2 regions of the Streptomyces sp. NPDC002104 genome follow, and region 1 is predicted to be linked to the other one. Evidence: predicted binding sites of a transcription regulator. Region 1 holds the regulator's gene; the other holds the start of a gene.
What was found. The regulator HspR, encoded in region 1, represses chaperone genes until heat shock. The targets are predictions, from matches to a motif close to TTGAGNNNNNNNNNCTCAA.
Positions count from the first base shown of each region.

Region 2: a site for HspR is predicted at 2,110-2,128, ahead of lon (endopeptidase La). Genes of this name have one in related genera too.

Region 1 is NZ_JBSFDF010000042.1:4,563-9,925, reverse strand. Features, by position in the region: gene ACWCP2_RS28360 (pyridoxamine 5'-phosphate oxidase family protein) at 1-7, shown strand, start outside; gene ACWCP2_RS28355 ((2Fe-2S)-binding protein) at 194-505, opposite strand; gene ACWCP2_RS28350 (helix-turn-helix transcriptional regulator) at 788-1,831, shown strand; gene ACWCP2_RS28345 (heat shock protein transcriptional repressor HspR) at 2,011-2,463, opposite strand; gene dnaJ (molecular chaperone DnaJ) at 2,465-3,655, opposite strand; gene grpE (nucleotide exchange factor GrpE) at 3,728-4,396, opposite strand; gene dnaK (molecular chaperone DnaK) at 4,396-5,363, opposite strand, start outside.
Region 2 is NZ_JBSFDF010000026.1:80,126-85,488, forward strand. Features, by position in the region: gene ACWCP2_RS22225 (DUF4097 family beta strand repeat-containing protein) at 988-1,791, shown strand; gene lon (endopeptidase La) at 2,151-4,547, shown strand; gene ACWCP2_RS22235 (MarR family winged helix-turn-helix transcriptional regulator) at 4,746-5,186, shown strand; gene ACWCP2_RS22240 (protein phosphatase 2C domain-containing protein) at 5,292-5,363, opposite strand, start outside.

The sequences.
Region 1 (5,363 bases):
CGCTTAGGCGCAGGCGTCCGGCCGGGTGCGCCGGCGGGCCCGTTCCCGTACGGCCCGTTCCCGTACGGCTCGTTCCTGTGCGTTCCGACCTCTGGACAGGAACATCACAGCGGCGCCATCGTGGTCAGGTCCACGATGGCGCCGCTGTGTGGGGGGTAGTACCTGAGCGATCTGCGACGACAGGGGAATCGCTTCAGGCACTGCGGGGGGTGGCGGCGGAGTCGGGCTCGAAAAGTTGGTGATCACGCTGGTCCAGATTGACGAAGACCATGCCGTACCGGATCTCGCAGCGGACGGGCTGCGGCGCTCCCCGGGGACGACGCAGACAGCGGTAGGCGCGGACGTCCTCGTCCTCTTCCCGCACCACGATGATGGGCTGGCCGAAGAGGGTGACCTTCAGCGAGTCACCGGCATAGGGAATGGCACTGGTGAGATCGATGAACTGCCAGCCGGAGCGGTATGCCGATGCCATTTCACGGCGGAATCCGTGGTCGTCGGGGGTCATCAGGAAACCCGCGCAGGGATGGTGTCCCAGCCGAAGTCGTTCCCGACCTTCTTCTCGGCGGGCGCACTCGCACTGGTATCCGCGCTTCCCGTGTCCCCGTTGACGGCGGCGACTGCCCCAAAGATCGCGACGACGGAGAAAACAACGGCAAGCGCCGAGCGAAGCATTCTCTTATACATGGTCGGCTTCGTCCTCACTTGATGGAATCTTCTCCCCCGCACTGACAGACGATGGCTCATTCAGGCACGTCAGTGCCACAGGGACGATGCATCATGTTCTTACATGTTCAGGACCCTGGGGGGTGGAGATTTGCCGCAGAGCACAACAAACCCGACACATCACCACCCCGTCACGGAGATGTGCGCCGAGGGAACCCGACTCTACGCAGCGGCACTGAGCACCGGCCGCGTCGCCCGCGGTGAAGTGAAGAACGCCCCCTGCCTGCTCGAATTCGCCCTGCTGCGCCCCGACCCGGACGACGCGAACCAACTCCGCGCGGTTCCACCGTCCGTCGCGCTCGCCCAGCGGCTCCACCCGATCGAACGCGAGATCCAGGACCGGCGCCGAACCGCCGTGGATCTCACCGACGCTTTCGAGCCGTTCCTCGCCCTCAGCGCCCAGAGCCCCGCCAACACCCACGCCATCACGGTGCTGGAGGGATTCGACCAGATCAACGCGGCCATCGACCTCGCCACCGCCGAGTGCCACACCGAGGCCCTGACCGTCCAGCCGGGTGGCGCACGGCCGACGTTCAGCCTCAGTCAGTCCCTGGAGCGCGCCTCGCCGATGATCGACCGCGGCGTGAAGATCCGTACGCTCTACCAGCACACCGTGCGGCACAGCCAGGGCACGCTCGCCTATGTGGACAGGATCTCCACGGGCAAGGTGGAGATCCGCACACTGGAGGAGCTCATCGAGCGTCTCATGATCTTCGACCGTACGGTGGCCTTCATCCCCGCGAGCCATGACCGGCGGGTGGCGCTGGAACTGCGGCACCCCGGACTGATCGAGTACCTCATCAAGGTCTTCGAGCAGCTGTGGCGCCGGGCCGTACCGCTGAACGACAAGGTCACCTACACGCACAGCCCGGACGGGATCTCCGGCGTGCAGCGCTCCATCGCGCACCTCCTCATCGAGGGGCACGTCGACGAGGCCATCGCCCGGCGCCTCGGCATGAACGTGCGCACCTGCCGCGCGCACATCGCCAAACTGGCCACCGCCCTCGGCAGCGGCAGCAGGGCCCAACTGGGCTACCTCATCGCCGAGTCCGGCATCCTCCACGACTCGGGCCCCACGGACGCCGAGGGGCTGCCGGAGCCGCGCTGACGGCCTGCGGCCGGACCCGGGCGGCCACCTGGCTGCCCGCGGGCCTCCGACGCCCCGAGGGCGGCACACAGAGACGCACAGAGACGCACAGAGGCCCCGCCCGGACCCTTCGAGAGGGTCCGGGCGGGGCCTTGCGCACTACGGGCGTACGGGTCCGGCCACGGGCTGCGGGCTCCGCCTCAGCCCAGCGGCCGCTTCGGCGCCGGCCGCCAGACGACCAGGGCGTTGCCCGGCTGGGGCGCCTGGTACGGGACCAGGTCGCGCCGGTACGAGGCGTGCACCTGGGCCTCGCGCTGCTGGAGCACGGCGGCCGCGCCGTCGACGGCGCTCGAGAGCTCGGCCACGCGCTGCTGGAGCGCGGCGACCTGGTTCTCCAGCTCGATGATCCGCTTGATGCCGGCCAGGTTGATGCCCTCTTCCTGGGACAGTGCCTGCACCGTGCGGAGCAGTTCGATGTCACGGGCCGAGTAGCGCCGGCCGCGCCCGGCCGTACGGCCCGGGGAGACCAGGCCGAGACGGTCGTACTGGCGCAGGGTCTGCGGATGCAGGCCCGAGAGCTGGGCGGCCACCGAGATCACGTAGACCGGGGTCTCATCGGTGAGCTGGTAGTGGCTCCTACGGCGGCCGTCCATGTCATGCTCCCTTCGCGGACTCGAACAGCGCGGAGCGCGGGTCCTCGGACTCCGTCGCCTCGCGGTACAGCTCCATGGCCTCGCGGGCCTTGTCGTTCAGCTCGGTCGGGACCGCGACCTCCACCGTGACGAGCAGGTCGCCGCGGGTGCCGTCCTTGCGGACCGCTCCCTTGCCGCGGGCCCGCATCGTACGGCCGCCCGGGGTGCCCGGGGGCAGCTTCAGCGTCACCGAGGGGCCGTTCAAGGTCGGGACCTTGATGTCGGCTCCCAGCGCCGCCTCCGCGAAGGTCACCGGAACGGTCACCGTGAGGTTGTCGTCCTTGCGGCCGAAGACCGGGTGCGCGTCCACGTGCACGACCACGTACAGGTCACCGGCCGGGCCGCCGCGCTCGCCCGGAGCTCCCTTGCCGCGCAGCCGGATCCGCTGGGAGTCGGAGACCCCCGCCGGGATCCGGACCTGCATGGTCCGGGAACTGCGGGCCCGCCCGCTGCCCTTGCAGATGTCGCAGGGGGTCTCGGCGATGAGGCCGCGGCCCTTGCAGTCCGCGCAGGGGTCGGTCAGCGAGAAGCCGCCGCCGCTGCCGCGCGAGACCTGGCCGGTGCCGACGCAGGTCGGGCACACGCGGGGCGTGCCGTTCTTGTCGCCGGTGCCCGAACAGGCCTTGCAGGGCGCCTGCGAGGACATCCGGAGCGGGACCGTGGCCCCGTCCACCGCCTCCGTGAAGGAGAGGGTGACCTCCGACTCGATGTCCTGGCCGCGGCGCGGCTGGGTACGGGTGCCCGCACCCGCGCCGGCTCCGCCGCGGTTGAACAGGCCGCCGAAGACGTCGCCCAGTCCGCCGCCGCCGAAGCCGCCGCCCGCGCCGCCCTGCTGCTGGCCTCCGAAGAGGTCGCCGAGGTCGAAGTTGAACGAGCCGCCGCCGCCCCCGCCGGGACCGGGCCGGAAGGCCCCGTTCCCGAACAGGGCGCGGGCCTCGTCGTACTCCTTGCGCTTCTTGGCGTCACCGAGGATGTCGTTCGCCTCGGAGATCTCCTTGAAGCGCTCCTCGGCCGAGGCGTCGCCCTTGTTGGCGTCCGGGTGGAACTCGCGGGCGAGCTTCCGGTAGGCCTTCTTGATCTCGGCCTCGGTGGCGTCCTTCGGGACACCGAGAACCTTGTAGTAGTCCTTCTCGACGAAGTCCTTCGTGCTCATCCCCGGTGTCCCTCCTCTCGGACCGCTTCTTGTCCTACGTGCCGTACGTGTCGTGCAAAGGGCGCCTCAGCGTCAGCCCTTGTCGGGGGCATCCGCGTCCTTGTCCGACGCGGACTCGCCTTCCGCCGCCTCGGACTTCGGGGCCGCGCCCGGCTGGGGCTCGGCCACCGCGACCCGCGCGGGACGGATCGTACGCTCGCCGATGCGGTACCCCGGCTGCAGGATCGCCACGCAGGTGTCCTCGGTGACGTCCGGCGCGTACGAGTGCATCAGGGCCTCGTGGATCGTCGGGTCGAAGGGCTCGCCCTCCTTGCCGAACTGCTGCAGGCCCATCTTGGCCGCGGCGGTCTCCAGCGATTCGGCCACCGACTTGAAGCCGCCGACCAGCTCGCCATGTTCCCGCGCCCGGCCGATGTCGTCCAGGGTCGGGAGCAGTTCCGTCAGGAGGGACGCGACCGCGATCTCCTTGACGGCGATCCGGTCCCGCTCCACGCGACGGCGGTAGTTCTGGTACTCCGCCTGGAGCCGCTGGAGGTCCGCGGTGCGCTCGCCGAGCGCGGTACGGGCCTGGTCCAGCTGGGCCAGGAGAGCGACGTCGGGTGCTGCTGCGGAATCCCCGGCCGGGGCCGCGGCCTCCTCCTTGGAGGAAGCTGCGGCCTTCGGCTCGGCGGCGTCGTCTTCGGGCGTGCCGTCGGCGGGGACTTCGGGCTTCTCGTCGAAGCCCGGGGTCTCCTCCGACATCAGGCAGCGCCACCCTTCGGCTTCTCGTCGTCGACGATCTCGGCGTCGACGACGTCGTCGTTGGCGTCGGCCTGGCCGGCGTCACCGGTCGGCGCGCCACCGGCGGCCTGGGCACCGGCGTCGGCGTAGATCGCCTGGCCGAGCTTCTGGCTGACGGCACCGAGCTTCTCGGTCGCGGTGCGGATCTCGGCCGCGTCCTCGCCCTTGAGCTTTTCCTTCAGCTCGGCGATGGAGGCCTCGACCTCTTCCTTGACGTCGGCCGGGACCTTGTCCTCGTTGTCCTTGACGAACTTCTCCGTCTGGTACACCAGGCTCTCGCCCTGGTTGCGGGACTCGGCCGCTTCCTTGCGGCGCAGGTCCTCGTCCGCGTACTGCTCCGCCTCCTGGCGCATGCGGTCGACCTCGTCCTTGCCGAGCGAAGAGCCGCCGGTGACGGTCATCTTCTGCTCCTTGCCAGTGCCCAGGTCCTTGGCAGTGACGTGCATGATGCCGTTCGCGTCGATGTCGAAGGAGACCTCGATCTGCGGGACGCCACGCGGGGCCGGCGGCAGGCCGGTCAGCTCGAACATGCCGAGCTTCTTGTTGTACGCCGCGATCTCGCGCTCGCCCTGGTAGACCTGGATCTGCACGGACGGCTGGTTGTCCTCGGCCGTCGTGAAGATCTCGGACCGCTTGGTCGGGATCGTGGTGTTGCGCTCGATGAGCTTGGTCATGATGCCGCCCTTGGTTTCGATACCCAGGGACAGCGGGGTCACGTCGAGGAGCAGGACGTCCTTGACCTCACCCTTGAGCACGCCCGCCTGGAGGGTCGCGCCGATGGCGACGACCTCGTCCGGGTTGACGCCCTTGTTGGCGTCCTGACCGCCGGTGAGCTCCTTGACGAGCTCGGCGACGGCCGGCATGCGGGTGGAGCCGCCGACCAGGACCACGTGGTCGATCTCGGACAGGTTGATGCCCGCGTCCTTGA
Region 2 (5,363 bases), on a different contig from region 1:
GGCCGGTGCCGCGCTGCTGCGCGGGGCTGGGTCCCCTAACCGCCCTTCCACCGTTCCCCGGGCGCTGCCCGGACCCGTTGCCGCGTGCGGCGCCGTTGCCGGGGGGCCGGCCCCCGGGCCCCCGCTCCTCAAACGCCGGAGGGGCTGGATGCGGCTCGGTGCCGGATTCTCGCCGGCGGCGGTCACGTCCGGCGGCACCGGCTCGATTCAGCCCCGCCGGCGTTTGAGGAGCGGCGGCCCCGCCCCGAACCCCGCCCCTGGCCCCTGGCGCTGGCACCGGCCCCTGGCCCTGCCCCTGGCACCGGCCCCGGACCCTGGCCCTGGCTCTGGCCTGGCCCTGGACCTCAGCCCCTGGCCCTGGCGTGGCCCCGGCCCCGGCCCTGGCCCCTGGCCCCTGCCCCGGACCCAGCCCCGGACCCTGGACCCCGGCCCCTGGCCCCTGCCCCGGACCCGGCCCCTGGCCCTGGATCCCGCCCGTGGCCCTGGTCTCGACCCCTGGGTCCGGCCCCGGACCCGGACTCGGGATCCCGGCCCTGGCCCTGGTCCCGGCCCCTGGCATCGGCATCGGCACCCGACCCTCGCACCCGACCCTGGTACCGACCCCGGCCCCGGCCCCGGCCCCTGGCCTGGTCTGGGCCTGGAGCCGGCCCCGGACCCCGGCCCGGCCCCTGGCAGCGACCCCTGCCCCTGCCCTGGCCCCGGACCCTGGATCCCGGCCCCGGCCCCGGCCCCTGGCACCGGCCCCTGGCACCGGCACCGGCACCGGATCCTGGCCTGGTATGGGCCTGGAGCCGGCCCCGGACCCCGGCCCCGGACGCCCAGTACCCGGGCCGCGGGGACCTGGAGTACCGTCACGCGGGCCATCGCCACCCGGGCCTGCCCCCCCAGCAGGCCCCCGCCCCCGTCCGCCGCCGGGGGGTAACCCCACCCCCGATCCGGGCACACGCCCCATGCCCCCGCAGCCACCGCGCGGGCACGATCGGCGGTATGACCACGAAGACGCGTACGCGCGGCACCAGGGCCACCGTCACCTTCACCTCCACCACCACCGCCAGGTACGCCGCCGCGGCCCTCGCCGCGGGGCTGCTGCTGACGGGCTGTTCCGTCGGCGCGCTCGTCACCCGCGGGGGTCCGGAGAAGACCGCGAGCGCCGATGCCACGGTGGGCGGCGCCGTCACCGCGGTCGACGTGGCGGACGCGGGCAGCGGATCCATCGAGGTGGTCGCCGGTTCCGGCCCGGGCGTCACCGTCCGCCGTACGGTCCACTACCACGGCGACACCGTGCCCGAGCCCGCCCAGCGGCTGTCCGGCGGCGTGCTGACGCTCTCCCACGGCAGTTGCTCCGGCCGCTGTTCCATCGACTACCGGCTGGAGGTGCCCGCCTCCGCCACGGTCACCGCCGGGAGCAGCAGTGGCCGCGTCACGGTGGCGGGGGTGGCCGCCGCCGACGTCAGGACGTCCTCCGGCTCGGTCCGGGCGGACCGGATCGCCGGCCCGCTGAAGATCCGTACGTCCTCGGGCTCGATCGCGGCCGAGAACCTCGCCGGCCCTGACGCGGACGCCCGATCCGACTCCGGCGACATCCGCCTGGCCTTCGCGAAGACACCGTCCTCGGTCGCCGTGGAGACCAGCTCGGGCGACGCCAGGGTGAAGGTTCCCGCGGCCCCGTACGCCCTCGACGTCTCCAGCACGTCCGGAGAGCGCAGCATCACCGTCCCCGCGGACCCGTCCGCGACCGCCCGGCTCGCCGTACGGACATCCTCAGGCGACATCACCGTCTCGGAGGCGTGAGCCGCCGCGTCCCGCGGGCCGGCGCCCGTCCGGATGCGGGGCTTCGGCGACCTGCCAGTCCTCGAACGGCCTCGTACGGAACATCCCCCGGTACGTCGGGCAGGTCGGCACGGGGCCCGCCGGGCCCGTACTCCGCGAGTTCCCCGGAACCCTCCCCGAGGCCCTCCCCGGAGCCGGTCTTCGCCCCTCGTGACCTGGGCATTTCCGGTGATGCCGTCGCCTGGCCGGTGATGCGCCCCAGTTGCGCCCCGGAACCACCCCGCCCCTTGTTCGCCCCCGGCGAACGGGCGTTGGGGAACATTGGTGGGCTCACGTGCATTGAGTCGGCATAGCTCAACTTCACTGCCGGAGGGAACATCATGGCTTCGACGTCCGTAACGCTCACCCTGCCCGTGCTGCCGCTCGACGACGAGGTCGTGCTGCCCGGGATGGTCGTTCCGCTGGACCTGTCCGACGCCGAGGTGCGCGGTGCCGTGGAGGCCGCTCAGGCCGCGGCCGGGGGCGGTAAACCGAAGGTGCTGCTCGTGCCCCGGATCGACGGGACGTACGCCGGCACCGGCGTGCTCGGGACCGTCGAGCAGGTGGGGCGGCTGTCCGACGGGGATCCCGGGGCGCTGATCCGCGGGCGCGGAAGGGTGCGTATCGGGGCGGGGACGACCGGGCCCGGAGCCGCGCTCTGGGTCGAGGGCGAGACGGTGGACGAGGTCGTCCCCGATCCGCTGCCCGGGGCCGTCGCCGAGCTCGTCAAGGAGTACAAGGCGCTCGCCACCAGCTGGCTCAAGAAGCGCGGGGCCTGGCAGGTCGTGGACCGGGTGCAGCAGATCGAAGGGGTCGGGGCCCTCGCGGACAACTCCGGGTACTCCCCGTTCCTGACCGTCGAGCAGAAGGTGGAACTGCTGGAGACGGCCGACCCCGTCGCCCGGCTGAAGCTCGCGGTCAAGGCCCTCAGCGACCACCTCGCCGAGCAGGACGTCGCCGAGTCCATCGCCAAGGACGTCCAGGACGGCGTCGACAAGGTGCAGCGCGAGTTCCTGCTCAAGCGGCAGCTCGACGCCGTGCGCAAGGAACTGCGCGAGCTCAGCGGGGAGAAGGAGGGCGAGGAGTCCGACGACTACCGCGCCCGCGTCGAGGCCGCCGACCTGCCCGAGAAGGTACGGGAGGCCGCCCTCAAGGAGGTCGACAAGCTGGAGCGTTCCAGCGACCAGTCCCCGGAGGGCTCCTGGATCCGCACCTGGCTCGACACCGTGCTCGAACTGCCCTGGAACGAGCGGACCGAGGACGAGTACGACATCCGGGGAGCCCGCGCCGTCCTGGACGCGGAGCACGCCGGGCTGAGCGACGTGAAGGACCGGATCACCGAGTACCTGGCGGTGCGCAAGCGCCGCTCCGAGCGCGGGATGGGCGTCGTCGGCGGACGCAGGGGCGGGGCCGTGCTGGCGCTCGTGGGTCCTCCCGGCGTCGGAAAGACCTCCCTCGGCGAGTCCGTGGCCCACGCCATGGGGCGCAAGTTCGTCCGCGTCGCCCTGGGCGGAGTCCGCGACGAGGCCGAGATCCGCGGACACCGGCGTACGTACGTGGGCGCGCTGCCCGGCCGGATCGTCCGGGCGATCAAGGAGGCCGGGTCCATGAACCCGGTCGTCCTGCTCGACGAGATCGACAAGGTGGGCTCCGACTTCCGGGGCGACCCGGCGGCGGCGCTGCTCGAAGTCCTCGACCCGGCCCAGAACCACACCTTCCGGGACCACTACCTGGAGGTGGAACTGGACCTGAGCGACGTGGTGTTCCTCGCCACCGCCAACGTGCTCGAAGCCATCCCCGAGGCCCTCGCCGACCGGATGGAACTGGTCCGCCTCGACGGCTACACCGAGGACGAGAAGGTCGTCATCGCCCGCGACCACCTGCTGCCCCGGCAGCTGGAGCGCGCCGGCCTGGCCGTGGAGGAAGTGGTCCTGGAGGAGGACGCGCTGCGCAAGCTGGCCGGGGAGTACACCCGCGAGGCGGGCGTGCGAACCCTGGAGCGCTCCCTCGCCCGGCTGCTGCGCAAGGTGGCCTCCCAGCACGAGCTGGGGGAGCGGGAGCTGCCGCTGCGGATCGGCGCGGAGGACCTGCGCGGGCTCATCGGGCGGCCGCACCACGTACCGGAGTCCGCCCAGGACCCGGCCGAGCGGCGCACCGCGGTACCGGGCGTGGCCACCGGCCTCGCCGTGACCGGGGCGGGCGGCGACGTCCTGTTCGTCGAGGCCTCGCTGGCCGATCCCGAGACGGGCGCGGCCGGGCTCACCCTGACGGGCCAGCTCGGAGACGTGATGAAGGAGTCGGCGCAGATCGCGCTCAGCTTCCTGCGCTCCCACGGCGCCGAGCTGGAACTCCCCGTCGCCGACCTGAAGGACCGGGGCGTGCACATCCACTTCCCGGCGGGCGCGGTCCCCAAGGACGGCCCGAGCGCGGGCATCACGATGACGACGGCGCTGGCCTCGCTGCTGTCGGGCCGCCAGGTCCGCACGGACGTGGCCATGACCGGCGAGGTCTCGCTGACCGGGCGGGTCCTGCCGATCGGCGGGGTCAAGCAGAAGCTGCTGGCCGCGCACCGGGCCGGGCTGACCACCGTCATCATCCCCAAGCGCAACGAGGCCGACCTGGACGACGTTCCCGCGGAGGTGCTGGCCGGGCTGTCGGTGCACCCGGTGACGGACGTACGGCAGGTCCTGGAGCTGGCCCTGGCCGCGGACGGGGTCCCGGCGGTCGCCGCCGCCTGATCCGGGCGCGGGCCGACGGAGCGGCCGGCAGTGCGGCCTCCGCGCGGGCCAGGCCGGCTCTTTCGGATCTTGCCGGGCCCGCAAGATCCGAAAGAGACGGCCTGGGGCCCCGGGGTTTCCCGCTCCGGCGGGGCCCCGGGCCCCCGGCGCACCCCCTGCGAAATACTGGTGGCCCACCCACCAGCGAAGGAGCGGGCCGTGCACGGGACCGAAGACCAGGAGTTCCTTGCCCTGGAGCGGGAGCTGTCCGTCTTCCTCCGGCGGGCCCGCGCCTCCTCCGGGGAGATGGCGCGCGAGCTGCACCCGGAGCTGGAACCGGCCGCGTACGGGCTCCTCGTACGGCTGGAAGCCGCCGGGCGGCAGCGCGCGACCGAGCTCGCCGCGTACTTCGGGGTCGGCAAGGCCACGATGAGCCGGCAGCTGCGGGCCCTGGAGGTGCTGGGCCTACTGGCCCGCGAGCCGGACCCGGCGGACGGGCGGGCCTTCCTGGTCGGGCTCACGGAGGAGGGCCGGGAGCGCTTCCTGCGGGTCCGGGGCGCCCGGCGCGAGCAGTACATGCGCAAGCTCGCGGACTGGGACCGCGGGGAAGTCGCGGAACTGGCCCGGCTCCTGAACCAGTTGAACGCGGGCGGCGAATAGCACCCGGGGCGTTCCGGGGTGCATGGGGTCCGGGGTCCCGCGGCCCCCGAATCCCCGAGCCCCCCGCCCCCCCGAATCCCCGGGCCCCCCGAACCCCCGGCCCGCCTAGAGCTCCGCGTACACCGCCGACGCGTCGTCGTGGCGCTTGTCGCGGCGGTGCGCCCGGTCCGGGTCCGA